Regions from separate parts of the Mesorhizobium sp. UC74_2 genome, predicted to be linked through region 4. Evidence: riboswitches for the same ligand, from Rfam matches in the RefSeq annotation. Region 4 holds a riboswitch; each other region holds the start of a gene.
What was found. A riboswitch is a leader RNA that binds a small molecule or an ion and turns the genes downstream of it on or off. The one in region 4 is predicted to bind cobalamin.
Positions count from the first base shown of each region.

Region 1: another riboswitch for cobalamin. It lies ahead of ACFJIU_RS06665 (DUF1852 domain-containing protein); the one in region 4 lies ahead of ACFJIU_RS26720 (ABC transporter ATP-binding protein).
Region 2: another riboswitch for cobalamin. It lies ahead of ACFJIU_RS08080 (CbtB-domain containing protein); the one in region 4 lies ahead of ACFJIU_RS26720 (ABC transporter ATP-binding protein).
Region 3: another riboswitch for cobalamin. It lies ahead of ACFJIU_RS23200 (TonB-dependent receptor domain-containing protein); the one in region 4 lies ahead of ACFJIU_RS26720 (ABC transporter ATP-binding protein).

Region 1 covers NZ_CP170562.1:1,412,569-1,420,022, forward strand. The annotation lists partial or broken gene ACFJIU_RS06660 (methionine synthase) at 34-1,069, opposite strand; gene ACFJIU_RS06665 (DUF1852 domain-containing protein) at 1,096-2,079, opposite strand; cobalamin riboswitch at 2,243-2,459, opposite strand; gene ACFJIU_RS06670 (AraC family transcriptional regulator) at 2,589-3,491, opposite strand; gene ACFJIU_RS06675 (hypothetical protein) at 3,572-3,961, opposite strand; partial or broken gene ACFJIU_RS06680 (GlxA family transcriptional regulator) at 4,143-5,118, opposite strand; gene fdhA (formaldehyde dehydrogenase, glutathione-independent) at 5,238-6,428, opposite strand; gene ACFJIU_RS06690 (aromatic ring-hydroxylating dioxygenase subunit alpha) at 6,569-7,454, opposite strand, start outside.
Region 2 covers NZ_CP170562.1:1,670,806-1,678,259, reverse strand. The annotation lists gene cbiB (adenosylcobinamide-phosphate synthase CbiB) at 1-459, shown strand, start outside; gene cobO (cob(I)yrinic acid a,c-diamide adenosyltransferase) at 464-1,078, opposite strand; gene cobU (bifunctional adenosylcobinamide kinase/adenosylcobinamide-phosphate guanylyltransferase) at 1,080-1,589, opposite strand; gene ACFJIU_RS08085 (CbtA family protein) at 1,582-2,358, opposite strand; gene ACFJIU_RS08080 (CbtB-domain containing protein) at 2,376-2,555, opposite strand; cobalamin riboswitch at 2,589-2,782, opposite strand; gene ACFJIU_RS08075 (MFS transporter) at 2,862-4,061, opposite strand; gene ACFJIU_RS08070 (MFS transporter) at 4,221-5,528, opposite strand; gene ACFJIU_RS08065 (DUF1624 domain-containing protein) at 5,776-6,765, shown strand; gene ACFJIU_RS08060 (methyltransferase family protein) at 6,762-7,232, shown strand; gene ACFJIU_RS08055 (homoserine dehydrogenase) at 7,282-7,454, opposite strand, start outside.
Region 3 covers NZ_CP170562.1:4,762,287-4,769,740, reverse strand. The annotation lists gene ACFJIU_RS23225 (invasion associated locus B family protein) at 1-115, shown strand, start outside; gene ACFJIU_RS23220 (DUF6925 family protein) at 154-1,194, opposite strand; gene ACFJIU_RS23215 (ABC transporter ATP-binding protein) at 1,191-1,991, opposite strand; gene ACFJIU_RS23210 (FecCD family ABC transporter permease) at 1,934-2,989, opposite strand; gene ACFJIU_RS23205 (ABC transporter substrate-binding protein) at 2,986-3,906, opposite strand; gene ACFJIU_RS23200 (TonB-dependent receptor domain-containing protein) at 3,922-5,691, opposite strand; cobalamin riboswitch at 5,962-6,169, opposite strand; gene ACFJIU_RS23195 (PilZ domain-containing protein) at 6,243-6,536, opposite strand; gene ACFJIU_RS23190 (response regulator) at 7,060-7,454, shown strand, end outside.
Region 4 covers NZ_CP170562.1:5,491,281-5,498,734, reverse strand. The annotation lists gene ACFJIU_RS26730 (FecCD family ABC transporter permease) at 1-261, opposite strand, end outside; gene ACFJIU_RS26725 (ABC transporter substrate-binding protein) at 264-1,211, opposite strand; gene ACFJIU_RS26720 (ABC transporter ATP-binding protein) at 1,235-2,107, opposite strand; cobalamin riboswitch at 2,192-2,398, opposite strand; gene zigA (zinc metallochaperone GTPase ZigA) at 2,545-3,762, opposite strand; gene ACFJIU_RS26710 (NAD(P)H-dependent oxidoreductase) at 3,990-4,592, opposite strand; gene ACFJIU_RS26705 (TetR/AcrR family transcriptional regulator) at 4,670-5,281, shown strand; gene ACFJIU_RS26700 (SDR family oxidoreductase) at 5,414-6,154, shown strand; gene ACFJIU_RS26695 (LysR family transcriptional regulator) at 6,108-7,028, opposite strand; gene ACFJIU_RS26690 (hypothetical protein) at 7,048-7,371, opposite strand.

The DNA of each region.
Region 1 (7,454 bases), 2.2 Mb from region 4:
CGCATCGCGTGGCTGTCTGGACGTGCCCGGTCGTCAGGCCCGGGCTGTGAGTTCTTTTCGAACGATTTCCGCGCCTGCACTCAAGGCATTCAGCTTGCCTCTGGCTACTCGACGGGAGAGGGGGGCCATGCCGCAATTGGTGCAGGGGCACAGTTTGTCGGCATCGACAAACTGAAGTGCTCTTCGCAGAGTAGCGGCCACTTCCTCCGGCGTCTCAATGGTATCGCTTGCCACGTCGATGGCCCCGACCATCACTTTTTTACCGCGAACAAGTTCGATGAGATCCATTGGAACGTGAGAGTTGTGGCATTCCAGGGAGATCATGCCGATGCTGGATTTCTGCAGCTTGGGGAAAGATTCCTCATATTGCCGCCATTCCGGCCCGAGAGTCTTCTTCCAGTCTGTGTTGGCCTTGATGCCATACCCGTAGCAGATATGAACGGCAGTTTCGCACTTGAGCCCTTCGATTGCCTTTTCCAGGGTGGCAACACCCCAATCATTCACCTCGTCAAAGAAGACATTGAATGCGGGCTCATCGAACTGGATGATATCGACGCCGGCAGCTTCCAGTTCCCTGGCTTTCCTGATTGAGGATCTTGGCGAATTCCCAGGCCAGTTTTTCGCGGCTCTTATAGTGATTGTCAAAGAGCGTATCGATCATGGTCATCGGACCCGGCAGAGCCCATTTGATAGGCTGCCTGCTCTGCCGGCGCAGGAACTTGGCGTCTTCAACGAAAACCGGCTTTTGGCGCGACACAGCGCCGACGACGGTCGGGACGCTCGCATCATAGCGATCCCGAATTCTGACGGTCTCACGCTTTTCGAAATCAACCCCGTCCAGGTGCTCGATGAACGTCGTGACGAAATGCTGGCGTGTCTGCTCGCCGTCGCTGACGATATCGATGCCTGCCTGTCTTTGATCGTCGAGTGACAAACGCAAAGCGTCCTGCTTGCCTTCGACGAGCTCCTCATCCTGCAGTTTCCAGGGTGACCAGAGTTTCTCCGGCTGGGCCAGCCACGAGGGTTTTGGCAAGCTGCCGGCGGTTGACGTGGGCAACAGTGTTTTCATGATAGGCGGCCTTGTCTTTTGGTTGGTCAGCGAACGTGATTGACGGACCACTGCTCGAGGATGGACTTGTATGGTTTGATGAAGTGCTCCTCGGCGAACTTTCCCTGCTCGATCGCCAGCCGGCTACGCTCTTCCCGATCGTAGACGATGCGGGTCAATGAATAATCCTGGTGCGTCAGACTCGGCTGGTAGCACGCCCCCGCCGACGAATTGGCGTTGTAGATCTCGGGTCGATAGATCTTCTGAAAAGTCTCCATCGTACTGATGGTGCCGATCAGCTCAAGATTGGTGTAGTCTGCAAGCAGGTCGCCGATAAAATAGAAAGCCAGAGGCGCTACGCTATTCGATGGCATAAAATAGCGGACCTGCATTCCCATTTTCTGAAAGTATTGGTCCGTCGAGGACAATTCATCTTGCCGGTACTCAACGCCCAATACAGGATGCCGATTTTCGGTGCGGTGATATGTCTTGCTGCTTGAAGCACTCAGACATATGACCGGAGGCTTGGAAAAATGCTCCTTGTAGGCATCTGAGCTCAGGAAATTTCTGAACAGGTTTCCATGCAGATCTCCGAAATTGTCCGGCATGCTGAATTCCGGGCGGTTTTTGTTGTGCTCCGGCAGCAATACGCTGAAGTCGTAGTCTCGCACGTAGGAGGAGAAATTGTTCCCCACGATGCCTTGGATCCGCTCGTTCGTCTTTCGGTCAGCGATGTTTGTTTTCAATATTTCAATTATCGGGAAGGCATTGTTGTTGCCTTCGGCGCCTATAATCATCTCAACCGAAATGATGTCGAGTTCGACAGAATAACGATTGCCCTTGGGGTTATCCCAATGCGCCAGGGCGTTGAACCGATTGTCGATCATCCTCAGGGCATTGCGCAGGTTTTCCTGTCGGTTCTCCCCTCGGGCCAGATTGGCGAAATTGGTCGTGATACGCGTGTTGTCCGACGGGCTATATTCCTCGTCAAAACGAATACTCTTGAGGCGAAACGTAAAGTCGTCACTCATTGCGACCTGCCGGCGATCGACAAGGGACAGGCGGGGGTTGGCGACTTGAATTCTGGTTTGAGACACGACTTACCCCAATGAATTGGGGGCATGGGTCAGCGGACACATAGCAAGGCGGTCCGCTACGCGGCCTCCGCTACGGCACACCGGGACACCCCGCCCGTGGACGTTTTTTCGTCAAGGCAGGTCTCCTGGCTCGCGGGTCATCGCTTCCGTCCGTCTTCCCAGGGTTTCACCCCAGTGACATTCTGGACGTCAGCTCACCGCTTACAGTTGCGGGGGCAGCTTCGGCTTTCCCGAATATGACGGGGCACCGACTTCCCTCTTAGCCCCGGCGCGCTGCACGCAACGATCGGGGAACCTAGACGCCTTCACCCTCCTGCAATTGTCAGATGAAGTCAATAGCGCATAAAGAAATGTTTATATCTTTATCGCACGCGTCGGCGTCGGATATGGCGGCTCCGACGCTGTCCCGGTTCGGCCCTGCTTGTCGCGCACGCAGCATCACGTCACGCCGGCCGTTTTTTCAGCGGGATGATGTTCGGCGCTGCCCCAGCCTCGGCGGCGCCGTGGCCAACCGCTTCGCCGCGGGCAAGCGTCCTTCGCGCGTTTCCCTCGGCGAGGCCTGTGGCAACATCCTCGAAATAGCGCGCCGGGGTTGTTCCCAGCATGCGCTTGAACATGGAGATGAACGCGCTGACGCTGTCATAGCCGAGATCGCCGGCGATGTTGGTGACCGACTGGCCCTCCCCAAGACGCCGCAACGCCAGGCCGATGTGAAGCTGCTGTCGCCAGCGAAGGAACGACATGCCGGTTTCCCGTTGGAACAGCCGGCTCAACGTTCTGTTGCTGGCGCTGACGCGGGCGCCCCATTCGTCGATCGTGAAGCGCTGGTCCGGGTGCTCGATCATCGCCCTGGTCAGCCGCTGAAGCCTCCTGTCGGTCGGCATGGGCAGATGGATCGGTTCCAGCGTTGCGGTCGCCAGTTCGTCGAGCAGCACGGCGATGAGCCTGGCTTCGCGTTCGCGGCCCATCGCCGCCGGCGGCGTCGCGCAGTCGAGCCGCAGGATGAGCTCGCGCAGGAACGGCTGGACGAACAGGATGCCGCAATCCGGGTCGAGCGCAGCGGCCAGATTCGCATCGATGTAGAGGTTGAGGATCTTGATATGCCCGGCGACGCGACCGGCATGGGAAACACCGCTCGGTATCCACATGGCGCAATGCGGCGGGACGGTCCAGAGCCCGCCGGCAGCCTGCATCGTCAGCACGCCGCCGATGACACACATCAGCTGCGCCTTGTCATGATGGTGGGGCTCTGTCTCGCCGACGAAAGTCGTTTCGGTGATCAGGCTGAAAACGGGGCGTGGTACGTCATCCACTTGCCCGAAGCCTTGTATTTGCGGAAAATTCACCCGCTTCTCCTGATCCGGATCAACCAAACCGACAGCGTATCCCAAACCCGTGCGGCATGTCATCGAGGCCCTGGAGGAGCCTATGATCCGGCACGCGACTCGAGCAGCACAAGCATGCCTCTCGCCGCCGCTCGCCTCTCGTCGGTCTCGAAAAGAACGGAAAAGCCGAACGCCTTGCTCGCGGTCGCCGCAGCCAGCCGCACCGCCGCGCTGGTGGGTTTTTTCCCCTCGATCACGATCATGGCGCGGCAGTACTTCCTGAAACGATCCCGGGTCCGTTTGAAGAACAGGGCCTTTTCCCTGCGCTCTTCGGCCGTTTCCGTGTCATGGTCGTCCGGTGAGTGGTCGGTTATCAGGACGAACGGTGCCTGCCGGTTCAGAAGCGCTTCGAGCTCGGCGAGAATCGAAGCAGGCGACTGTCCTTCCTCCCGCGCGAAGACAAGCGGGAAGCGCGTATCGTCCAGGAACATTGATTTGTTTCCTTCCGCAGACCGGGTCGATCGGCAAGCCTTTCCGAGGGGCTACCTGGCGGCATCACCGATATCCCAAGCATGCCACGGCGGCGTTCAGGCTGCTCTCGCGCGTCTGCCAACAAATCCCGCGAACCCGCCATTGCGGTTTCGCGCGGACTTTCCCGTCAGATATGGCCCGTCAGATATGGATAGCCGCCGTCCGCAGCTCCGACGGGCTCTGGCCGTGGAACTTCTTGAAGGTCCTGGCAAAGTGCGAGGCGCTTTCAAATCCCGCTTCCAGGGCGATCTCAAGCATGGAGGCATCGGTGTTTGCGACAAGCGCCTTGGCATGGATCAGCCGCACGCGCTTGTAGGCATTGGCGGGCGACATTCCCGCCTTCTCCTTGAAAAGGCGCTCGAGCTGGCGGCGGCTCACCCCTACCTGCCGCGCCAGCTGCGTGATCGGGATACGGTCATTGATATGCTGCTCCATCGCCAGAAGCGTCGCCTTGATACGGACGTCTTCCGCCTCGTCGGCAAATGTGCGCCTCGCCTGCAGATGGAAGGGGGAGCGAGCGTGATCGATCTGGAGGACTTCCAGCGCGTTGCGTTCGGCATCCTCGCTGATGTGGCTGCGCACGATGAGCGCCGCCATGTCGGCGGCGCTGCTGCCCCCGGCGCAAGAACCACGGTTCTCATCGAGATGGAAGATCCTGTCCGAGCGGACGACATGGTCGGGAAACCGGTCCTGGAAGTCGCGCGCATGGAGCCAACTGACACAGCACTCGTGGTTCTTCATGAGTTCCGGCATCAGCCAGGATGAACGTGCCGGTGCACAGGCCGATGAGCGGTACGTTTGCTGCTGCAACGCGACGCAGATAACGCGTGGTCTCGGCGTCGACGGGCTCCTCCACATTGAGCAGTCCGCCGACCACCACGACATGGCTGAAATGAGCCGGGTCGACGAAACCGGACGTTGGAACGACCTGCACGCCGCAGCTCGATTTCACGGGGTTCTTCGAACTTGCCAGCACATGCCAGTCCGCACTGACGCGGCCCGACCGGTCGAGCTCGTCGCTTGCCAGCCGCAGCGTGTCGATGAACAGCGCGAAGGCCGACAGGGTGAAAGAGCGGCCGAGGATAAAACCCACGCGCAGCTTTGCCGGGGAATTCATGGATCTATCTCCTGGCTCGAACACAATCCGGCAGCCTCCCGTTCCCATCGGGAAGAGGCGCAGGCCATCGGTTCTCCCAAAGCCTGCGCCACGGCTGCGACATTTTTGGGTCGTCCCGATCAGGCAGCTTTCGAAATATCGCCATGCGGGTCAAGCACGTACTTGACCGCCGCGCCCTGGTCGAAGCTCTCGTAGCCTCGCGCGGCGTCCTCGAGCGAGATCACCCTGGCGTTGACGATATCGGCGATCGGCAGGCGATCATGCAGGATGGCCTGCATCAATTGCCGATTGTATTTGAGCACCGGCGTCTGCCCGGTGTGGAAGGATTGCGCCTTGGCCCAGCCGAGTCCAAGACGCAGCGAGAGGCTGCCGTGCTTGGCAGCCGCGTCGACAGCACCTGGGTCTTCCGTCACATAGAGCCCGGGAATGCCGATGGAGCCGGCAGCACGGGTGATGTCCATCATCTGGTTCAGCACGATCGCCGGCTGCTCGCCGCCGCTATGGCCGCGGGCCTCGAAACCGACCGCGTCGATCGCGCAGTCGACCTCGTTGGAGCCGGTGACTTCGGCGATCATGTCGCCCAGCCGGTCGCTCTTGGAAAGGTCGATGGCCTCGAAACCCACCTTGGCGGCATGGGCGAGCCGTTCCTTGTTGAAATCGCCGACCATGACGACGGCAGCACCGAGGATGCGGGCGGATGCGGCCGCGGCGAGGCCAACAGGTCCGGCACCGGCGACATAGACGATCGAGCCGACACCGGCGCCAGCGCGAACGGCGCCATGGAAGCCGGTCGGCAGGATATCGGACAGCATGGTCAGATCGCGGATCTTTTCCATCGCACGGTCGCGATCGGGGAATTTCAGCAGATTGAAATCGGCATAGGGCACCATGACGTAGCGGGCCTGCCCGCCGATCCAGCCACCCATGTCGACATAGCCGTAGGCGCCCCCGGCGCGAGCCGGGTTGACGGTCAGGCACACGCCCGTGTCCTGCCCCTTGCAGCAACGGCAGCGTCCGCAGGCCACGTTGAACGGCACCGAGACGATATCGCCGACCTCGAGCATTTCGACGTCGCTGCCCTTTTCGATGATCTCGCCGGTGATCTCATGGCCGAGCACCAGGCCGGCTTCCGCCGTGGTGCGGCCGCGAACCATATGCTGGTCGGATCCGCAGATGTTGGTGGAAACCACCTTGAGGATCACCGCGTGTTCGATGCGCCGGCCATCCGGCGCTGCGAATTTGGGATCGTCGATGTCCTGGACCTCGACCTTTCCGGGGCCCAGATAGACCACGCCTCTGTTCCTGCTCATGCTCTTCCTCCCAGTTGGATTTTCCCAGTCGGATCAGGAGGGCGTTCGATTGAATCGCCAAGCTGATCTAACTCTTTGCTGGAGCATGATCTTTTCCGAAAACGGGTTCCCACTTTTCGAGATCAAGCTCTGGTCATTCGCTACGGGCGGCTGATCTCCTCCAGATACCAGTTGATGTAGCGAAGCTCGTTGTGCTCCATCGGCGCGATCGGGCCGGGCACGAAATAGTGCGAGCGCACGCCACGCGCGGTGTGCTCGATGATCTTCTTGTCCTCCTCGGTGGTGACCTTCCAGAGCCAGGTCAGCTTTTCCAGGTCGTAGTCGCGGCCTTCCTCGGCGTCGCCGCGCACGAGCCAGATCAGCTCCATCTCGCATGTATCGGCGGTCTTCGGAATGAAGCGGTAGATCATGCCATGATCGGGGTAGCAGACGAGGAATGTGGTGCCGCCGAGATGGATCGAGGTGACGCCACCGTCATATTCGGCGAACCGTCCCATCAGCGGCGCAATCGGCTTGCCGTCCTGGCTGCCGGTGGAGACGCCGTCGTAGAGCGCATAGCGGAAGGTGTGGATCGCCTCCTGCCCCATTGCCGAGTTCTGCCAGCGATCGCCGCTGACGACCTCGATGCCCAGCGCGCAAGTCCGCGCCTCCATCGTCTGGTTGAGCTTCTCGATCATCTCGAGCGGCTGCTCCAGCGCATGGGTCTGGGAATATTCGGGATGTGCCGGTCCGCAGTGATAACACTCGACGTAATTTTCGACGGCCAGCTTCCAGTTGGCCTGCAGCGGATAGAGTTCGCGATGCGCCACCTTCGCTTCGCCCCAGCCATACTGGCCGCAACTGGTCCGCAGCGCCTGCTCGATCGGATCGAAGTCGAGCGGCGTCTCGGCGAAGCTGATGAAGACGAGTCCCGACGCGACACGAACATGCAGCTTCTTGAGACCGTGCTCGTTGCGGTCGAAATCCTTCGGCATCAGCCGCGCGGCGCGCAGTGAGCCGTCATTGGCGTAGGTCCAGGCATGGTAG
Region 2 (7,454 bases), 2.4 Mb from region 4:
GGCCTGGCCGGCGGCGCTGCCTACAAGGCCGCCAACACCGCGGATTCGATGGTTGGCCACCGTACCGAGCGCCACGAGGCTTTCGGCTGGGCCGCGGCGCGCTTTGACGATCTGGTCAACCTGCCCGCTTCACGCCTGACCGGCCTCCTGATCGTTGCCGCCGCGTTTTTCATCAAGGGTGCCGATCCAGCCGAAGCTTGGCGCGCCATGCGCCGCGATGCACGCCATCACCGTTCGCCCAACGCCGGCTGGCCGGAGGCCGCGATGGCTGGCGCCCTGGGGCTCGCGCTTGCCGGCCCGCGTTCTTATGGCGGTGTTCTGGTGGAAGGCCGCCATATGGGAGAAGGCGGCCGCACCGCCGTTACCAGCGCCGACATCCGCCAGGCGCTAAGACTTTACTGGACCGCCGACATGCTGCTCGTCGCGCTGTTTGGCGTGATTGCACTGGCGCTCTGGTAGGCCTTTAGAATTCAATTCCCTGCTGCGCTTTCACGCCGGCGGAAAAATGATGCTTTGTCGCCCCCATCTCGGTGACGAGATCGGCAGCTTCCGTGAGCGCCGGCTTGGCATTGCGGCCGGTAACGACAACATGCAGGTCTTCCCGCCGCCCCTTCAGGGCAGTCACGACACGATCGACATCCAGATAGTCGTAGCGCAGTGCGATGTTGAGTTCGTCCAGCACCAGCAGGCTGATGGACGGATCGGCCATCAGCTCTTCCACCTTCATCCAGGCAGCTTCTGCGGCGGCAACATCCCGCTTCAGGTCCTGCGTTTCCCAGGTGAAGCCTTCGCCCATCGAATACCAGACCAGCCGATCGCCGAACGCCTTGAAAGCATCCTTCTCACCGGTGTGCCATCTGCCCTTGATGAACTGAACCACACCGACGCGCCGGCCGTAGCCCAGCATGCGCAGTGCCAGCCCGAAGGCAGCCGTGGTCTTGCCTTTGCCGGGACCGGTGTTGACGATGAGCAGGCCCTTCTCGATGGTCTTTTGCGCCACCTCTGCGTCCTGCACCGCCTTGCGCTTGGCCATCTTGGTGCGATGGCGCTCGGCTTCGCTGTCATCGATCTCGACCATGTCATTTCACCTTGAGTGGCAGGCCGGCAACGGTCAGCACCACATCGTCGGCCACCGCCGCAACCTGCTGGTTGAGACGCCCGGCAGCATCTCGGAAGCGACGCGCCAACGCATTGTCCGGCACGATGCCAAGCCCGACTTCATTGGACACCACGAACCACCGACCGCGCGGTTTCGACAGTGTGGCGGTCAGCCTGGCGCATTCGTCCTCGATATCATGCCCGGCCAGCATGTGATTGGTCAGCCAGAGCGTAAGGCAATCCAGCAGTACCGGTCGCCCGGCAGGCAGGCGCACCAGCAATTCGACGAGGTCGAGTGGCGCGTCCGCCGTTTCCCAGCCTTCGCCTCGACGAGCACGATGATGCGCGATGCGTTCGCGCATCTCGTCGTCGTAAGCCTGAGCGGTCGCGATATACGTCCAGGGCGCCGGCAGCGCCGTAACCAGTTTTTCGGCATGCGCGCTCTTGCCGGAGCGCGCACCGCCGATGATGAAGGTCAGGCGATCAGGCAAAGCTGTCGCGAAGGCTCGATGCCTGCCCGGTAAAGCGGCCGCGCACAACGCCAACGACCGCACCCAGCACAACCCAGAACACCAGGTTGGTCAGCGTAACCGCCACCACGAACTGGTGATGCAGGCCTTCCGGGATCGGCGTGTCGTAGCTCTCCGGCTGCGGCGCGCCAACGACGTGAGGCGCGACGATCAGCACGATCGCGAGCACGGTAAGCGGCAAGGATCGGCGGAAGGCGATGAGCGCAAGGCCAATGGCCGTGGCGACGACGGTGGAGATCCACCAGGCTTGCCTTGGCAGCAAATCGGCAGCAGGCATCGCCGGCAATTCCGGCGGCAGGCCAAGGCCTGGCGCAAGCGTAAAGACGGCAAAACCGGCAAGCCCCCAGAACACACCCTGGCGCCAGTTGCCGATGCCGCCGGCGAATTCCGAGAAGGCGACAAGGATCAGCGCGAAGCCGATACCGGTTACGACATTGGAGAGTACGTTGAACGAGAACCGCTCGATGCCGTCGGCGGGTGCCCAACCTTCCTCTTCCTCGGCCGGAGCAGCCGCGGGCGCTGGCGCAGCCGAACTCATTGCGTTGGTCCCGGCATCGGCAGCGGGGGCTGCAGGCGCAGCCGCATGTTCATGGCCGCCGGCGGCCTGTTCATAGACTTCCGCCTTCAGGATCAGGGGAACGGTTGCATAGGCCTGCAAGCAGGCGAGAACGATGCCGGCCAACAGGCCCGCTATCGCCGCGACAAACACGACGTTGCGAAAAACAGACATGGTGGGTTCCCCCTGGGTTAGTGGCAGGGGAACGCCATCGAGTGGCGTGCGTCGTGGGCGGCGTTGTGCACGGCCTCGATATGCGAGAAGCCGGTGAAGCCGATGACGAAGATGCCGAGCAGGCCAGCCATTGCCAGCTGAAGGAAGCGCGACTGCGAAGAGGTCGAAGCGCCGAGAGAAACGGAAGCGGTATTCATGGTCTGTCCTTTCGCCCTCCACCCGAGGGCATTACCGTCATTGCCGTCGCCGGCAGGTCTCCTGGCTTGCGGATCAGCGCCCTTCTCCACCTTCCCGAGACAAGCCTCAGTGGCATTGGAGAGGACTACCGCTCACAGTTGCGGGGGCAGCCACGGCTTCGGATGGTTTCCCCCTCCCCACCGTATTCCCTCTTGGTCCCGAAGGGACCGACGACGGCGGGAACTATAGAAAGAATTCTGGCGCCCGGCAAACCAAATTCCGCCATCGCCAGACGCATCCGCGTCATTGGTGACCGGCTGTCGTCGCTACATCGATTTCGGCAGATATCTCCAGGTAACAATGGCGCAGACGGCAGCAAGGCAACCAAGTGTGGCGAAAACCGATCCCAGGCCGAAGAAGGCCAGCACCAGCGAATAGACCAAGGGTGGTGTCAGCTCCGAGAAATCGAGGTAGGTGCGGTAAACTGCAGCCATCTGCGGCCGCTCGTAGGCGCGCACCGAGCGCATGAAGGCGGTGGAGCCGATCGCATCGAGTGCGATGGTGAACAAGGCGCCGACCAGGAGCAGGCCGGCGGTGGCGAGCGGGATGAGTTCGCCGATGGCGCCGGCAAGCCACAGCGACACCGCCATCCCGGCAAAGGCGAGCGTCATCACGTTGCGTGCACCATAACGCTTGCCTGCCCTGCCCCAGAAAATGGCAGCGAACAGGAGAGCGTTGCCGGCCGAAACCAGCAAGCCCCCGGCAAGTTCACCCTGGCCGGTAATGACCATGAACAGCGGGCCGTAGACAAAGAACGTGGTCCAGTAGCAGGAACGGCCGAAAGCGATAAGCCAGGCCAGCCGCAACCGGGGCTGGCTGACGAAGCGCCCGATATTGGCGAAGGGATTGATGGGGCGGCTCTTGCCCGGCACGATCATCGGATTGTCGCCAAGCCGGTAGTACCAGAACAGCGCAAGCAGGCAGAGTGCAAAAACGGCCACGGCTCCATGCGCAGCATAAATGCCGTAGCGTGTGTAGAGGAAGATGCCGAGCGTCGGGCCGCTCGTCCAGGCGATCATCGACCACGCCATACGCAGGGACTCAGCCTGCATGAGGTCGGTCTTGCGGATATGGTCCATGATGTAGAGGTTGAGCGTGATCGACAGCGCACTCGCGCCCATTACCCGGCAGAGCATGCCGATGATCTGACCAGGCAGCGAATGGGTGACGAAGAACAGCGAACCGATCGCAAGCAGCAGCGCACCGGCTGTGTAGACCCATCTGCGTGCGAAGCGGTGGATCAGCATCGGCATGAACAGCGTGACCGAGAGACCAAGCAACGAGACGATCGTATAGAGGATCGAGACCGTCTGCTCGTTCCTCAGGATCTCATAGGCCTGGATCGGGATAACCGAGGCAACCGTGGCTCGCGCGGCGGATTCGATGGCGTAAAGCGAAGCAAAGGTGCGCGCGTCCGCCGGCGGAACCGCCGGTAGCCAGATCGGATGGCGGACATGCGTGGACATGGATTCCCAAACTAACGACTCGCAACGGGAAATCTGCGTCGCCGATGGCCGGGCCGGTAGCAGGAAACCGACGCGCTAGCGCCGGAATGCGAAGCCGGCCAACCACTTTGCACCGGCTGGCACAACGATAGGCTGCCGCATCAAGCCTGTGAGGATCGATCAGTGCGTTCTTCGTGAGCCTGGATCGACAAAGGCCACGGCAACCGCGGCCGCCAAGGCTATCGCAGAGACGATCAACATCGAGCTCAAAAGCGTATTGACAGTTCCCGACGCGCCGAGGAACTGCCCCGCCACCGCGACGATCAACGCCCCGCCACCGATCGACATTGCTGCTGCCAGTCCCGCTGCGGTGCCTGCCATGCCCTTTTGGATTGTCATGGCCCCCATATTGGCGGCGGGCAGCGTCAACCCATTGCCAAGGCCGATGAACATGCACGGGCCGAAAAACGCCAAGGGATGCGTCATATCGAACGCGGACAGAACCAGGCCAAACAGGAGCCCGACACAGGTCAGCAAACGAGCAGCGATGAGCAATGTGGCCCGAGGCACCCTCAAGCCATAACGGCCGGTCAGAAAACTGCCGCAGACAAAGCCCGCGGGCACCATCCCCATGAAAAGGCCGAGCAGCGCACTCGATCCACCGACCACCAGAGGTGCACCGGCCAGGAAGATGTAAAGTATCCCGGACGATGAGGCCATCACGACTATGTAAGCCCAGAACACAACCGAACTTAGCAGCCGTCCATATGAGCCGAGATAGACCCCGCTTCGCCTGACTGGAGAGAGTGTCTCGCTCAGTTCTCGTTTCGACAGAGAGAGAATAATTGCGCCGAAGGCCGCAAGAACGACAAAGATCGTCCGCCACCCCAAGAGTTCATCCAGCGTTCCTCCTAAGGTAGGACCGAGCATCGGCGCCAAGGCCCATGCCATCGCGGCGTAGCCCACCCTGCTCGTCCCCTCATATTCATTCGATGTCTCTTTGATGGCGACAAGAGCCACGCAAAAGCAGGCGGCAATCGAAGCTTGCATTGCGCGGAACACGAGGAAAACAACAATATCAGGGGCTAGCGCGCAACCGATAGAAGCCAGAATGAAGAGCGAGAGCGAGACCAGCGCCACGGGTCTGCGTCCGTAGCGATCCAACATCGCGCCAGAGATCAGTTCCACGAGCGCGGTCACAATCGCATACCCCGCGACCGCAAGGCTGATCAGCTCGAAGTCCACACCAAATTCCATCGCGATCTTGGGCAGCGACGGCGATATGATGTTGACAGGCAGCACCGAGAGTGCGGACAGCAGGACAAGAATGACAAATCGAGATTTCGAAATGCTGCCCGCAGTCCCCGCACCCGGTATACCCGTGTCCGGGAAATGACGATCTTTCGTCATGATCGCGTCCTTGATTTTGTGGAGGTTGGCGGATCGGACATGGCCGACCCGATCCGACGGCAATAAAAAAGGCTCCATCAGGAGCCTGTTTGCCGCGCATGGGTGCTTTCGCCGGATGGTTACACCACCCCGCCCATGCGCCTTCCTACCACGAATGCGATCATTTCAACGTTCATGATCGCATTGCTAGACGGCGGCGGCGATCCGGTCAACGTTTCAGAATTCCATTGCTCGAGCGGTTGACCGGAAGAAGCGCCGCCAACCATTCTCGCTTGGGCCGTATCCGTGCTAGGCATTGTGCGGTTGCAATTTCGAATCCCGCCGCATGAGCCTCGAACAGCAGACAAATCCCTCCCGTCGCATTACCGTTATCGATGCCCTGCGCGGCATCGCGCTTCTGGCGATGGCCAGCTACCATTTCACCTGGGACCTTGAGTTCTTCGGGTATGCAAGCGCCGGACTGACGGCGCACGGACCCTGGAAGCTCTATGCGCGCTGCATTGCGTCGAGTTTCCTTTTCCTGGTCGGCGTCTCGCTGGTGCTTGCGCACGGCGACCGCATCCGCTGGCCGGGCTTCTGGAAACGGTTCGCCATGGTGGTGGTGGCGGCCGCTGCGATCTCGCTGGTGACGTATTTCGCAACGCCCAGCAGCTTCATCTTCTTCGGCATCCTGCATCAGATCGCCCTGGCCAGCGTGCTCGGCCTCCTGTTCCTGCGCGTGCCGGCGCTGGTGGCATTCGTCGTCGCCGCACTGGTGATAGCAGCTCCATTCTATCTGCGCTCGCCCATTTTCGATCATCCCGCACTCCTGTGGGTCGGCCTCTCGTCGGCCGATCCGCGCTCGAACGACTATGTGCCGCTGTTTCCCTGGTTCGGCGCCGTGCTGGTAGGCATCGGCCTGACCAAGACCGCCAAGGCAGCTGGCTTGTTCGAACGGCTGGCGAACGTCTCGTTCGGCCGGACACTTGAACGCCCGCTCACTTTCATCGGTCGCCACAGCCTGGCCTTCTACCTCATCCACCAGCCGGTGCTGATCGGCTGCGTATGGCTGTTCGCACAGATATGGCCTGCCCCGGCACAGGATCCGAAGCTCGGCTTCACCAATGCCTGCCAGGCATCGTGCCAGGACAGCCGAGACGCCGCGTTCTGTGTGCGCTATTGTGGCTGCATGCTCACCGCGGTCGAGAAGGACGGCCTGCTGACAGGCATCATGAAGGGCGACCAGCCGGCTTCGGCCAGGACGCGCATCAGTGACCTCGCCAGCACATGCACGGTTCAGACCGAGGACGCCATGAGCCCTGGGGAACCGCAATGACCGACGCCCCGCGCCTGCCGTTTCCGTTGCCGCCGATCATCTTCCTGATTGCGCTGATCGTCGGAGTTGGCCTGGGCATTCTCTATCCACTGCCCTGGTTCGGAGACGTCCTCGGCGACATCCTGTTCGGTTTCGGTTGGCTGGCTGCGCTGGGCGCGGTGGCGTTGTGGTTCACCGCCATACGCCTGATGTACAGGGCCAGAACGCCCTTGAACCCGGTCGCCACTCCGGCACACCTGTTGACCAGCGGACCATTCGGCCTCAGCCGCAACCCGATTTATCTGTCTCTGGCAACCCTGGTCATCGGTATCGGGCTGATCATCGGCAACGTCTGGCTCATCCTGCTGGCGTTTGCGGCAGGGTTGGTGACAAGCAGGTTGGTGATCCAGCGCGAGGAAAAGACCCTCGCCGGCAAATTCGGCAAGAAGTATCACGACTACGCTAAACGCGTGCGCCGCTGGATCTGAAGCCTCTCGGCCCTCATCGGATGTCGTTGGACCATTGCGGCATGCGTTCTCAGCCAGCCCGTTCGATGCGGATCACCTGTGCCTTGTCGGTCAAGTGACCGTCCTTTGTGATGGCTTCAACCGCCTTGCGTACCGCCGCTTCCGTGGTCTCATGCGTGACCAGGATGACGGTCTTCTTGTCGACCGCCTCCGGCCCGACGGCGTGCTGGACGATAGATTCCA
Region 3 (7,454 bases), 730 kb from region 4:
GTCGGGGACAACACTGAGCATCGGCATGGAATCCGTGACGCGCAAGCCGGTGACCATCCCCGTCTCACTGAAGGGCTTTACGGCAGCGGTCGACAAGCTGCAGGCTACCAAGTAGCCGGCTTATGATCCGAGGTTTCTGCTGGCGTGCCCGCTTCAGTGCCCCGGCGCTTCGTCTTCGATGCTCTCCGCAGCCTCCGGGTCGAGCTGGTCAAATGCCACCTGCCAGTCGGTGACGATGTCGGCACGTCTGGTATCGGCATGGTAGGCAGCTAGCCTCGCTTCCTGGCGCAGCGCGATGCGCGCTGCTGCCTTGGCGGCGCGGCTGACTGGAGGCGTCCAGTCTTGCGGCGGCACGCTGCCGCCGATCGCTGTGCTGATCGCCTGTTTCGCCATGCGCGCCTCCGCGGTTCCGTAGTGAGTCAGCAGGTTCTGGAATGCCGCGTACAGGTCCAGGTCGAAGGGTTGATCCTCGCCCATCGGACCGATGACCGGATTGCCTGGATGCAGGAAGGCGAGGGGCAGCAATCCCTGTGGTATCGGCGTGTTGGCCGAATGGGTGCGGCCGCTGGCCAGCAGCTTGGGTAGGAGATGTGTATGCGGTCCCGCTGGCGAAACGCCGCCGGTGTCCGGGCCGCCGATCTTCTGATAGACCTCGACACGCCCGAGCGCGGTCAGCGCCACGCGATGCGGATGCGCAGCCATGATGGCGGTGGTCGCGCCGTTGCCGGCTTCGAACAGCGATCGCCCGAGATTGGCGCGCAATTCACCGAGCAGCTTCGGATCACTGGTGCGGACGCAGAAATCGCATTGCGGCAGGCCGAGACCCATGTCGAACAGGATGCCGGTACGGTCGATGCCGCGAATGGCATCGTCGTCCGGGCCGATCTCGGTCAGCACCTTGTGCCCGTTGCGCCGCGCACGCGCCTCCGGCAGGCAAAGCGCTACGGCATGGCTCCAGCGATGTCGCTTCGGGCTCAGCGTCTCATAAGCAACTGCGGTTGCCTCGGCTAGACGTCGGCGCTCCAGCCGAATGGCACCGCGCCGGGTTGCGCGGGTCAGATCCAGCGGCTCATCGATCACCGGCTGCTCGTCTGCATCCTGGTGGAATTCGGCAATGGCGCCGAACGACCCCATGCTCCAGCCAGATCGCCAGTCGCCAAGATGCCTCTGCAGCAGCGGTTCAAGATCGGTCATGGTCTTTTTCCGGTTTGAGGGGGAGGCTGAACCAGATCGAGCGGCTGGATGACGGTACGACCTGCCGCCGTACCGAAATAGGCTTCGACGCCATAGACACTGGCAAGGCTTTCAGGAGTCAGTACCGTTTCCGGTGAGCCGTCCGCGATGATCTGGCCCCGGTCGAGCAGGATAAGCCGGTTGCACCAGCGTGCTGCAAGGCCAAGGTCGTGCATGGAGGCGACGACGCTGCGACCCTGTTTCGCCTGGTCGGCGAACAGCCGCATCAAGGTGATCTGATGCGAAGGATCGAGGCCCGCGGTCGGCTCGTCGGCGAGCAGCAGAGGCGTTTCCTGGGCGAGCGCGCGGGCAATCAGCACACGCGCCTTTTCGCCGCCCGAAAGGTCGGTGGCGGCGCGGTCCCGGAAGCTGTCGACTTCCATCTGCCGCATCGCGCGCTCGATGGCCACGTGATCGGTCGATGAGAGGGCGGCGAATGCCGGCCGATATGGTGTACGTCCGAGCGCGACGACGGCTGCGACCGGGATCGCCCAGGCGATCTCGTGCTCCTGCGCGACATAAGCAATGCTCGCCGCGCGCTCGCGCGCTCCGAGCGTGGCGGCCTCGAGCCCGGCGATCGAGATGCTGCCCCGAGAGGCGACAAGGCCGAGTACTGCCTTCAACAGGGTCGATTTTCCCGCACCATTCGGCCCGATCAGCCCGACGAATTCGCCGGGACCGACAGCGAAGGAAACATCGCTCAGCACGCGCTGCCGCCCGAGTGTGGCCGACAGGCCGGAAACGGCAAGCAGGCTGATGCCAGCCTCCGCCGTTCGCGATAGACAAGCCACAGGAAGAAAGGGGCGCCGACGATGGCCGTCAGCACGCCGAGTTTCAGGTCGCGGCCCGGTGCTATGAGGCGCACCAGGATGTCGGCGGCAAGGACCACCGCCGCGCCACCGAGTGCGGAGGCAGGCAAAAGCCGTGACGGCCGTGCGCCGACCAGTGGCCGCAGCAGATGCGGCACCACCAGCCCGACAAAACCGATGGCACCGGCGACGGCGGTTGCAGCACCCACCGAGGCGGCCGTACCCAGCACCGCCAGGTGTTGCACGCGGCGCATGTCGACGCCCATCGAGGCCGCGGTATCGGCGCCCAGCGTCAGCGCATCGAGCGCGCGGCCAAGCATCAGCAAAAGCACCCAGCCAGCCAGCATGAAGGGTGCGGCCAGCCAGACATGCATCATCGAGCGATCTGTGAGGGAGCCAAGCATCCAGAACATGATCTCAAGTGCCGCGAACGGATTGGGCGATAGGTTGAGCGCCAGCGACGTCATGGCGCCCGCGAGGCTGGAGACCGCGACGCCTGCCAGGATGATGGTGAGTGTGTTGGAACGCCGGCCGGCAAGCGCCTGCACGACGACCACCGCAAGCATTGCCGCCAAGAGGGCGGAGAGCGGCAGGGCCAGCGGGAAGATGATGGTCAGGCCGCTGTAGATGGCAAGCACCGCGCCCAGCGAAGCTGAGGCGCTGACGCCGATCAGCCCGGGCTCTGCCAGCGGATTGCGCAGATAGCCCTGCAGTGCGGCGCCGGATAATCCGAGCGTTGCACCGATCATCAGGCCGAGCAGCGCGCGTGGTAGCCGGATCTCGCGCATGATCAGCGCGATCGCATCGCCCTTGCCGGAAAACAGCGCCTTGATGCTGTCGCTGAAAGCAATGGCTGCCGGGCCGACGGTGAGAGACAGCAGGAAAAGCACCGCAACCAGCAGGCCGAGCACAAAAAGCAGGGTGCGGTATCGCGCAACGTCTGTCATGGCTGCGCCCCTCCTGCATGACCGCTTTCTGAACGACTGGCGGCAGCCTCGGTGAGCATCTCCACGGCAGTAGCCGTGAAGGGTGCGCCACAGATGGTATATCTAGTCGGCACTGAAACGCGCGCGGTCTCTTCGCTGAGTGCCCTGTAAGCAGGATGGACGAAGGTCTGCTGTGCCAGGGCTGGTGTCGCATAGCGTGCTTCCGAGTCGACCAGCATGTCCGGCTTTGCCAGGACCAGGAGTTCCAGTGGCAATTGCTGGGTGCCGGACAGGCCAAGCTTCGTCGCCAGGTTCGTCAGGCCCGATGCGGTGACCACCGCATCGACCAGCGTGCCGGCACCCGATGTGTAGGAGTTGGCAAAATAGGTCGCGATGGTGAGGTCACGGTGGGGATGTGCTCTCGCCCGGGCGAGCTTGCCGTCGAGTTCGGCCACCAGTGCCTCGGCCCGACTTTGCCTGCCGAGGATATCGCCCATGCGCCGAAGGCTTGCTCGCACGTCGTCGAAGGAGGTTTCCGGCGGGAACTCCTCAACGCGAATGCCGAGTTGCCTGAGCAGGCCGACGGTCGCACGCGTCGTATAGCTCCCGGCAAGGACGAGGTCCGGTTGCATCAGGAAAACCTCTTCCGCCTGCCCGTGATTGATCACGAAGCGTCGTGCTTCCACGGCCAGCACCGACGTTGCCGGATCGCCGGCCAGGTAGGAGACAGAGTGAAGCTGCCCGTCATCCGCCACCAGCATTGCCATCTGGTCGGTGCAGACATTCATGGAAACGACACGCTTCGGCGCTTCAGCGGCTAGGGCGGCGCAGGCGCCCGCTAGAAACAGGTTACCTGCCATCAGGCTCAAGGGCAGAGTTCGTCCATAGCGGCAGGAAGCCCTGCCGGTAGTCGTCGCGATCTGTACCCTTGCCTGCATCGTCATCTCCGCGGTTCAGAATGTCCGGGTGAGGCTCAGATTGAAAGTGCGGCCGGGGGCGCGGTAGTCCGTCACCGTCGAATAATCGGCGTCGAACAGGTTCTCGACCGCGAATTTCACCTGCGATGAGGCATCCAATGCGTAGAGCGCGGTGAAGTCCACCGTGACATAGTCCGGCAGCTTCGTCGTGTTGGCGGCATTGGCGTAGCGCGCCGCCCCGTAGAGCAGGCGCGTCGTCAGGTCCAACTGCTCGATCGGGCTATACGTAACCTCGGCCATTGCTTTGAGCCGGTCGCGGTAGGGGATGTATTTGCCGTTGTCCTGGTTCAGCGGCTGACGGACATCGAGGCTCACCTTTCCACTCCATTCGGTGCTGAACCGGTGCGCAAGTGCCGCTTCGAAACCCGTGATACGTGCCTTGGCGACATTGAAGGGCAGGTAGGTCGGCGGGTTGGAGGCGATCGCGTCGGTCAGCCAGGTTTGATAGAACGCAACATCCAGATTGGTGTCGGCGCTCGCCTGCCAGTTCAGCCCGATCTCATAGGATTTGGACTTTTCCGGCTTGAGGTTCGGATTGGAGTAGTTCGGATAATAGAGTTCGTTGAAGCTCGGCGCCCGGAAGCCGGTGGCATAGGATGATCGCAGTCTCAGGTCTGGCAGGATCTCATAGCTCGCGCCGACATTGTATGTGGTGGCGCCGCCGAACTGGCCATTGTGGTCATAGCGGATGCCGCTGTCTATGGTGAGCGCCTCATAGGACAGCGAGTACTGGCTGAACACTGCAGCGAGCGTTCGCGCCTTCACATCGAAATCGACGGTCGAATTGACCTGTTCGCGATAGATTTCGGCACCGCCGGTCAGCACATGCGCAACGGCACCGGTGTCGAAATTCCCGGTGGTGGAGGCAAAGAGACCGTGACGGCTGGAGTTAAAACGGCTGTCGCCTGCGACGCCATCGCGGAAGTTGCGGGAGCGATCGACCGAACTCGACAGCTCGATGGTCGAGGACCAATCTTCGGAATGTCTGATTTCGGTACCGAGCTTGCCGGCAAAACTTGTCGTGTCGACTTCGTTCGCGCCAGGATACGAGTCGTCGTACTGGCCGCGGCTGCGGGCAAGCAGAGCGTCGCCGTAGATCCGGCCCCAGTCGAACTGCTTCGACAGCGAGGCATTGATCGAGCCGAGCAGGAAACCGTCATCGTCCGGTTCATGGCCGTAGGCGGTCGGCAGCGTGAAGTCGTAGCCTCGCGTGCCGGTCAGGCTGCCGCCGAGGGAATAGTCGAAGCCGCTTCTGCTCTGGCCGCGTACATTGCCGGACAACGTGCCTCCCCACGGATAGCTCACACCAGCTGTTACCGAGCCACAGCTGTTGCGGCCGTCTGCGCAAGGGCCGCCTTGCCTGGTGATGATGTTGACGACGCCACCCATGGCGTCGGAGCCGTATTGCGCCGAATGCGCGCCCTTGGCGACCTCAATGCGCTCGATTGACTCGAGCGGAATATTGCCGAGCGAGGCGGTGCCGGTAGTGGCCGAACTTGCCCTCACGCCGTTGATCAGCACCAGCGTCTGGCTGGCCGACATGCCACGCAGATAGAGGTTGGATGCAGCACCCTGGCCGCCATAAGAGACGATGGAAACGCCGGTGTAGGATTTAAGCAGGGAAGGCAGGTCGGGAGCAGCCGAGTGCTCGATGCTCTCACGGTCGACCACCGTTACCGACGAGGTCGAACGCTCCAGCGTCGTCTCGCGTCGGAGCGGCGTGGTGATGACAATGCGTTCCAGCATCGTGGCATTGCCGGGAATGTTGTTGTTCTGAGCGCCGGCATGGCTTGCGAAAGCCAACAATGCTGTGCTGGCAAGCAAGAATGTCTTCTTCAAATCCGCCCCCAAAAGGATTGACGGCGCGGTCGAGCGCCGTGAGGTTCATTTCGAACCGCAGACGGATTGGCTAGGACAGATTTGCGTTCAGTCGCACTTCCTGGCCGTTCTCGCATGCGGCAACACTTCACGTGTCACCGCCACGGACGACCGCGCCTGATCACCCCTCGTGATCAAGCATGGGTGACTGGAACAGGCAGGTCTCCTGACTTCCGTGTCATCGCCCATTTCCGCCTTCCCGGTCGCGCGAGGCGGCCAGTGGCATCATGGAAGAAGGCTCAACGGTTACAGTTGCGGGGGCAGTCGCGGCTTTGACCGATGGTTCGGCCGCACCGTGTTCCCTTTTCATCCGCCTCGCGGCGGAACCAGCTCCAACCCGAAGCTAGCCGCGGCAATGCCGAGCGTCAACCGGCTAGGATGTGGAGCAGCGGTGAGCGGTCCGAGCGAAGGTTGGAGGGTCAGCCGTAGTGGAACCGCGGTTTCGGGCCAGTACCGGTGAATTGCACGCCGACGCGGTCGTTGCGGCGCCAGCGCACCAGCGATTCATAGGCGACACCGTCAACAGGGACATAGAGGCTGAAACGTTCAGGAATGATGGCATCGGCGGCCACCTTGAGTTCCGCGCCATTCGTATGCTGGTTGCGCACCACGCAAGGGATTTCCGAATTGTGGATGCTGGTGATGATGGTAGCCCCTTTGAGCACACGTTGCCGATGCTCGCGATCGTGATGGTTTGCTTCCTGCTCGGACATGACGGTAGGGACTCACGCTGCAGACCTGATATTTTAGGAAAGGCGCGGAGAACATCAATGCCACCGCGAGCTGTATCGGCGATTTGCCGCAAGGGATGGCTAACCGTCCGTCAAGATCCGGGCTAGCTGCTGTCCACTAAGATGCCGGGACGCGGAACCTCGAATGCCTGGAAGGAAATGAAACCGGGGGATGCATTCGCATCGCTGGCAGCGTGGCGGCTCGTAACATTGCTGCAATGTGACGCCCGGAAACAGGCCGCCTGTGAAACAGTTCGAGGTCGGCAAATGCGTTTGTTCTATGTCGTATGCATCGGTGTATTGCTGTCGGCGTGCCAGAATACACGCGATCGGGAACGATGCCTGTCATATGGGTTCGATGACGACACCCCCGATTTTTCGCGATGCCTGCAAAGGTTCGACATTGAAAGGGATCGCAGGGACTATCGCTCGCGAGATGGCGAACGATATGAGGGCTGACCGCGTCCACTCCTGGAGTGCCGGGTTTCGATGGAAGTGAGCTTTCATGCATATTCTGATCGTTGAAGATGATCGCGAACTCGCCTCTTCCCTCAAAGCCATCATGGAGGGCGCGATCGGCATATCCGACACCTTTGGATCCATTGCCGAGGCCGAAGCCGCGCTTATGGCTCATAAATTTGATCTTGTGGTCATCGACCGCAGGCTTCCTGACGGTGATGGACTCTCGCTGCTTCCGGTGCTGAGACGGCTGCAACCGCGGCCAGCGACCCTGGTCCTGACCGCGCTGGATGATCCGTACGATATCGCCTCGGCCCTGGACAAAGGCGCCGACGAATATGTCGGCAAGCCGTTCGAACCAACGGAACTTGTCGCCCGTGCACGTGCGGTCCTGCGCCGCTACAGCCTGGACGTGCTGGGTTCGACCCAATTCGGCAATCT
Region 4 (7,454 bases):
CGTCTGCAGAAGTGCGCCGACCACGGCGAGACCGGCGCCGACGCAGACGGCGAGGATGGCGCGCGGTAGCCTGAGGTCGACGATGATCTTCTCCACCGGCGCGGTCACGCGGCCGGCGTCCAGGCCGACGGAACGGGCGAGCGCTGCAATGACATCGCCCAGTGGAATGACGGTCGAGCCATAGGCGATGGATAGCAGCGCCAGCGCGATGACCAGCGCCAGACCTGTGCCGATGGCCACGCCGTATGCTCGGCTTGGCACGTTCAGAAGGCCTCCGGGTGCATTGCCTTGGCGATCTTGTCGATGGCCTCGATGTTGGCCGGGCCGGGCGTCAGTTCCGCGTAGCGCAGTGCAACGAAACGCTCGTTCTTGACGGCGTCCGTCTCCTTCATCGCCGGGTGCGTCTTCAGGAAGTTCAGCAGTTTCCGGTAGCCGGCGTCGTCCTGGTAGTCGAGCAACACCAGGAATTCCGGGTTCCGGGTGGCGACGGTTTCCCAATCGGTGTTGCCCCAGTTGGTCGGCAGGTCGTCCATGATGTTCCTGCCGCCGGCAGCTTCGATCATCGCCGTGGGGATCGCGAATTTGCCGGCGGTGAAGGGTTTGTCCTCGCCGGAATCGTAGAGGAATACACGTGTGCCGCCGCGAGCGCCGACCTTGGCGGTGATGCCGGCAAGCCTTTCCTTCCATCCGGCAACCAGCGTGTTGGCCTCGCCTTCCTTGCCGAAGATCTTGCCGAGCTTCTCGACGTCGCCGAACAGCAGATCCATCGAGGCCGCCGGCCGGTTCTTGTCGAGGTGGACGCAGCTTTCGCTGAGCACCAGCGTCTTGATCCCGTGCGGCGCCAGCGTGTCGGGCGTCACGTCGCCGCCGGGCTTCATGCCGTAATACCAGCCGGCAAAGAAGAAGTCCGGCTCCACCGCCAGGAGATTCTCCAGCGTCGGATATTTGGGCGCGAGTTCCGGGATCGAACCCTGCGCCTTCTTGAAGGCGTCATCGACCTTGTACCAGCCGGTGATGCCGGTCAGGCCGACGATCTCGGGTTGCAGACCCAGCGCAAAGGCCATTTCCGACATGTTGAGATCGTTGATCACCGCGCGCTGCGGCGCGGCGTCGAAGGTCAGCGGAATGCCGCAGCTGTCTACAGTAACCGGGAAGGCAAAGGCGGTCGACGAGAGAAGCGTGGCGGCGAGGCAAAAAGCGAGGCGTTTCATGGCGGCTCCGTGGATGGGGCGGTTCATCGGGAAAGGCGTATCGGCACGTCGAAGACCGTCAGCTCGCGATCCTGTTCGTCCGGATGAGGCAGTCTGAGCACGTCGATGCCAAAGACCTCGCGCACCAGCTCTGCAGTCAGGGTCTCGCGCGGCGTGCCGAGCGCGACGAGGCGCGCCTTGCTCATCACGGCGACATGGGTGGCGAAGGGGGCAACCAGCGGCAGATCGTGCAGCACCGTGACGACAGCGATGCCCAGCCTGGCGACGAACTCGAGCAATTCGCCGCGGGCGCGCGGGTCGAGATGGTTTGTCGGCTCGTCAAGGAACAGCACGTGCGGCTGCTGTGCGATCGCCCGCGCCAGCTGCGCGCGCTGGCGCTCGCCACCGGAAAGCGAGCCCATGCGGCGATCGCGCAGGGCGAGCAGGCCGGTACGTTCCAGCGCGTCGATCACGACGTTGCGGTCGTCGCTGCGGCGACGAAGCCCGGCATGCGGGATACGGCCGAGCCCGACATAGTCGTGGACCGCAAGCTGGGCATCCGGCTGATCCGACTGGCCGACCACGGCGATGCGTCGCGCTCGTTCCGCCATCGGCAGTCGGTCGAGCGGTTCGCCATCGAGGCTCACCAGGCCGCTGACAGGTCTGAGCATGCCGCACAGCATGCGCATCAGCGTCGTCTTGCCGGCGCCGTTTGGACCAATGATGGCGAGCCTTTCGCCGGCGCGCATGTCGAGGCAGACGTCCTCGACGAGGGTGATGCCCTTTTCCGGCCGATAGCTAAGGTCGCGCGCCTGCAGGATAACCGCGCGCGCGCAAGCACCTTCATCGGCGCGCTGCAGTGCGTGGTCGGGAAAATGCGTCGCGCCATCACGCTGAAAAACGGCAAAACCTTCCAACTGATCCCTCATTGATCAGGTGCGGAAGGATGGCCAGAACGACGGCAGGGCCGCCCTTGTAGCGTCCTCCCGGCACACCCCGTCCGGTCAACTCACTGTGATGGCAGGTCTCCTGGCTCGCGGATCGTTGCGCGGTCCTGCCTTCCCGGCACTTTGGCCAGTGGCGTTCTCGGACTTTGCTACCGCTTACAGTTGCGGGGGCAGCCACGGTCTTGGCCCTTGCGGACGTCACCGTATTCCCTTTTCACCCCGGACCTTTCGATTCGAGGCACCATCGTCGCGGACCCTATTGTGACCGCCGCCGCCTGGCAATGGCGATTCTTGGCTGGGACCTGTGGTAGCGTGCCGCTCTGCCGGCGGAATGTAGCGGGCGCGCCGCGGATGACAGTCACAATTCTGGTGGCGTCCCTTGAACAGGGAAATCAGGGATTTGATGATCATGCTGCCTGTTCGCTCCAGCTCGGAAACGGGTCCGGCAGGTCGCGCCACAGCTGCGGCGCGAAGACGGGCTCGTCCACCAGGCAGGCATCGAGCTCGGCGCGGATGCGGCTTTCGTCCATCGGGTCGCAGCCGATGAAGACCAGTTCCTGGCGGCGGTCGCCCCACATTGGATCGAAATAGGGTTTCATGGCTTCCTGCCATGACGGACTATCGGGCCAGCGGTTGCGGGGAACCGCTGACCACCAGAGCCCGCGCCTGCCGGTCCGCACCAGGACGCCGGCCTGGCTCAATTCCCCGACATGATTGGGGCGTGTCGCCAGCCAGAAGAAACCCTTGGCGCGCACCACACCTGGCCACGGCCTGCTGATGAAGGCCTGCAACCTGACGGGATCGAATGGACGGCGCTCGCGGTAGACGAAGGAACGGATGCCGTATTCCTCGGTTTCGGGGATGTGGTCCCTGAACCCGTTCAGCTCCTTGAACCAGAGCGGGTGCTGCTCAGCCTTGTCAAAATCGAAACGGCCGGTATCGAGCACCTTTGCGAGCGGCACGCGGCTGAAATCCGTCTCGACGAGCTCGGCCTGCGGGTTGAGCGAGCGGATGATCTTGCGGGCCAGGTCGAGGTCCTTTGCCGAGGTGTCGGAAACCTTGTTGAGCACGATCACATCGGCAAATTCGATCTGCTCGACCAGAAGATCGACGAGCACTCGTTCATCCGAAGCGCCGAGTGCCTCGCCGCGGTCGCGCAGGAAATCCGACGAGGAATAGTCTCGCAGCAGGTTCGCGGCATCGACGACCGTCACCATGGTGTCGAGACGCGACACGTCGGCAAGGCTGTTGCCCGCGTCGTCGCGGAACTCGAAGGTCGAAGCGACGGGCAGAGGTTCCGAAATGCCGGTCGACTCGATCAGCAGGTAGTCGAACCTGTCTTGTTCGGCGAGCCGTCGCACTTCTGCCAGGAGATCGTCGCGCAAGGTGCAGCAGATGCAGCCATTGGTCATCTCGACCAGCTGTTCGTCGGTCCGAGAGAGATTTGCGCCACCGTCGCGTACCAGCGCGGCGTCGATGTTCACCTCGCTCATGTCGTTGACGATGACGGCAACCCGGCGTCCGTCGCGATTGTGCAGGATGTGATTGAGAAGTGTGGTCTTGCCGGCGCCGAGGAACCCGGAAAGGACGGTTACGGGAAGACGCCTTCGATTGTGCGTGGGCATGACTGCTTTCCAGAAGCTGCGGTGAGGCGGAACCCTGAGGGGGCGCCCGTGGTGAGGAGTGACCAAATTCGTGGGAAGGCCACTGAGGTATTGTTACGTTGTAACATAACAAAGCCGAAAGGCAAGCAGCATGCGTTCGGGTGGAGAAACGGTTCCGTTCAGCAGCGGTTTCGGTCTTGGCTGCCGCATGGGAGCTTCCTCCTGGAAATCCCATGCGGCGAAGAATTCTACGCCGCCACGCGTTGCTGTTTCTGGAACAGCCGGTAGCCGATGGCATGGGCCTCGGCTGGAAGCTGTGCTTGATCCTGCGCTTCCGGGAAGAGCAGCAATTCGGATGTTACAACTTTGGCGCCGCAATAATCGAAGATGCCGTGGTCGATCTGGGTCTTCATGGCGCCGAAATAGCCATGCCTGGCATAGGTGCGCTGGCTGGCCCCGCCGATCGCGACGAGATGCACGTTCAGCCACTGCAGTTTCTTCGTCAGCCTGCCGCCCGGTGGCTCATCATAGGCCCAGCCGTTGGAAAATACGCGATCGATCCAGCCCTTCAGCAGGCCGGGCATCGACCACCAATACACGGGATAGACCAGGACCAGATCATCGGCTCGGTCGATGCGCCCCTGTTCGGCGATGACGTCGGCATCAGGGGTCGCCTGGTGCAGGTTAACGGCGATGTCGCTCTTGCCGAAACGTGGATCGAACCTTTCTGCGGCCAGATCGGCGATTTCGAAACTGTTGCCCGACGCCGCGATGCCTTCGCCGACGCGGCTGGCGATCAGATGGGTGAGCGAATTGGGGTCGGGATGCGCGACGACGACGAGCGCGTGCATGACGAAGCTCCTGGGGGGTGTTGCAGGGAAAGGATCAGGCTTATATACTTTTAGTAAATTACTTTTGGTATATAGCGATGTCAAGCGACCATTTGAAGGATCCGCCGGCGCGTCCGCGTCGCCAGCGCCTGCTGCGGGAAGAGCGGCATCGCCAGCTTCTCGATATCGCCTGGCGCATTGCGCGGGAGGAAGGCACCGAGGCGCTGACGCTCGGACGGTTGTCGGAACAGGCGGCGGTGACCAAGCCCGTGGTCTACGATCACTTCGCTACGCGCTCGGCTCTGCTGGCGGCGCTCTACCAGGAATTCGATGAGCGCCAGAACCTGGTCATCGATACGGCGCTGGCGGCAAGCGAACCGACGCTCGATGGTCGTGCCTCGGTGATCGCTTCGTCTTATGTCGATTGCGTGCTGGAGCAGGGCCGCGAAATCCCCGGCGTGGTGGCCGCCCTTGTCGGGACGCCGGAACTGGCGACGATGAAGCGTGAGCACGAGGCGGTATTCCTCGAGAAATGCCGGGCAGCTCTGGCGCCGTTTGCGCGCAGTCTCACCACGGCGCGCCTCTGCAGCATGCTGGGGGCGGCTGCCGGTCTGTCCGCTGCTGCGGCTTCGGGAGAGATCACTGCGGATGAAGCCCGCGAGGAACTTTATCAGACCATCCTGGCCATGGCGGCGCGCGGCGCCGGCTAAGTGCAATTGGTGCGGGGCTACCATCGGAGTTTCCGATGACGACATTCGTATCTTCCCGTTTCCCTTTGCGCCCGCCCGGTCAGAAAACTCCGCCTGGGCCATCCGAACGAAGGCTGGCCAAATGGAGAGCTCATGGATACGACAACTGAAAACAGGGCCGAGCGCGTCCTGATCGCCGGTGGCAGCTCCGGCATGGGTCTGGCGCTGGCGGGACTGCTTCTGTCGGAGGGAGCCGAAGTAACGATCGTCGGGCGCTCGCGGGCAAAGCTGGATGCGGCCGGCAGCGGCCTGGGCAACCCATCTTTGTTGCGCATCGCCGTCGCCGACATCGCCAGGGAAGATGACGTCAGCAGGCTTTTTACCGATATCGGCCCGCTGGACCACATCGTCTCGACTGCCGCCGACATCGGTGCCTCCTACAGGCTGTTGCCGGAGCTCGACATCGCGGAAGCGCGCAGGGTGGTCGATTCGAAATTCTTCGGACCGCTGCTGTTGGCCAAGCATGGCGCGCCGGTCTTGTCCGAGAAGGGGTCGATCACTTTCACGTCGGGCATCAATGCCTATCGTCCGGCCGCGCGCGGCTCTGTGACGGCGGCCATGAATGGCGCGCTTGCCTCGCTGGTGCGCGCGCTCGCGGTCGAACTCGGGCCTGTCCGCGTCAATGCGGTTTCACCAGGTTGGGTCGACACGCCAATCTGGCAGCACGTTGCCGGTGACGCCAAGGCGGCAACGCTCGATGCCATGGCTGCCCGCCTGCCAGTGGGTCGCATAGGCCAGCCGCAAGATATTGCCGATGCCATCCGTTTCCTGATGCGAAATGGCTTTGTCACCGGAACGGTGCTGCACGCCGAAGGCGGGCATCGCCTGGTTTGAATTGCCGGCGCGCGGCTTCCAGGAAAAGACGCACAGCCGGCCGCTTGCCGCGCCTGCTGTGCCAGATCATGGAGACCGGGACCGGTGAATTGCCGCCGGTCCATGGCAGCGCCACCATGCGCGTGTTACCGGCCTCGGCGGCAACGCGCGGGATGAGGGCGCAACCGGCGCCTTCCGCCACGAGTTTCTGGATCGCCGCGATCGAGCCGAGCTCGACGGCGATGCGCGGCCGCGCACCATTGTCCGCAAAGGCCGCTTCGAACATCTGGCGATAGACACATCCCTGTTCGGTCACCAGGAACGGCTCGTTGCGCAGGTCATCGGGACCTGCCGCGACTTGTCCTGCCAGCCGGTGGCCGGCAGGCAGCGCAACGACGAGTTCTTCTTCCGCCACCACTTCGTGTTTGAGTTCCGGCGTATCGGGCGGTTCGCCGAAAACGAAGGAAACATCAAGGGCGCCGCTCCTCACGCCGCCGCGCAGGTCACCGCTGCCGGCGCTTCTCAGATGCAGCCCAACCTCCGGATGCTCGGTGCCGAAGTATGCAAGCAGTGGAGGCAGGTAGCCTGCGCACAGCGTTTCCAGCCCACCAATCGCCAGCGTGCCCGCTATCGTGTTTGCAGCCGCTGCCACCGCTGCGCGCGCTTCGTCGGCGCGGGCCAGAAGTTCGTGGGCATGATCGAGCAGGCGCTGGCCTGCTTCGGTCAGCTTCAGCTTGCGGCCGGTGCGGTCGAAAAGCGCGGCATTCAGATCAGCCTCCAATGCCTGAATCTGTTCGCTCACGCTCGACTGGGCAAGGTGGATGTGCTCCGCGGCTCGCGTGATGTTGAGATCGGAAGCAACGGCAACGAATGTCTTCAAATGCCTGAGCTGCATGGTCTGTCCATAATGGCTATCACCGTCTCTCGAACCGTTCGCGAGCCGCGGCCTGGCAGCTGTGAAAAAGTCCGATGAAAAGCAGTTCGCGCACCGCGAGCTTCTTACGGCCCCAATAGCTGGTCGTCTTCATCGCGTCCGGGTCGGATGTTTCCGCAAGCGACGATTTCAGCATGCTGCCGGTGCAGTTGAGCACCAAGGCCTGAATGGCCGTACGCCCGCATGTCCCGGCTTCGGGTGTCATCGATGCGGCGGGAAAGGGGTGAAATGCGGCGTGAGAACCTCGCATCAGGAACGAACTCTGTTCACTGGAATAACCCGTTGCTGCAAGCAGCTTGGCCATCCTGGCCCGTTCGCCTGCCAGGGTCAGCTGACCACAGCTAGGTGTGGCATTCCCTTCCGTGACGGATATCACCGTCAGAATTC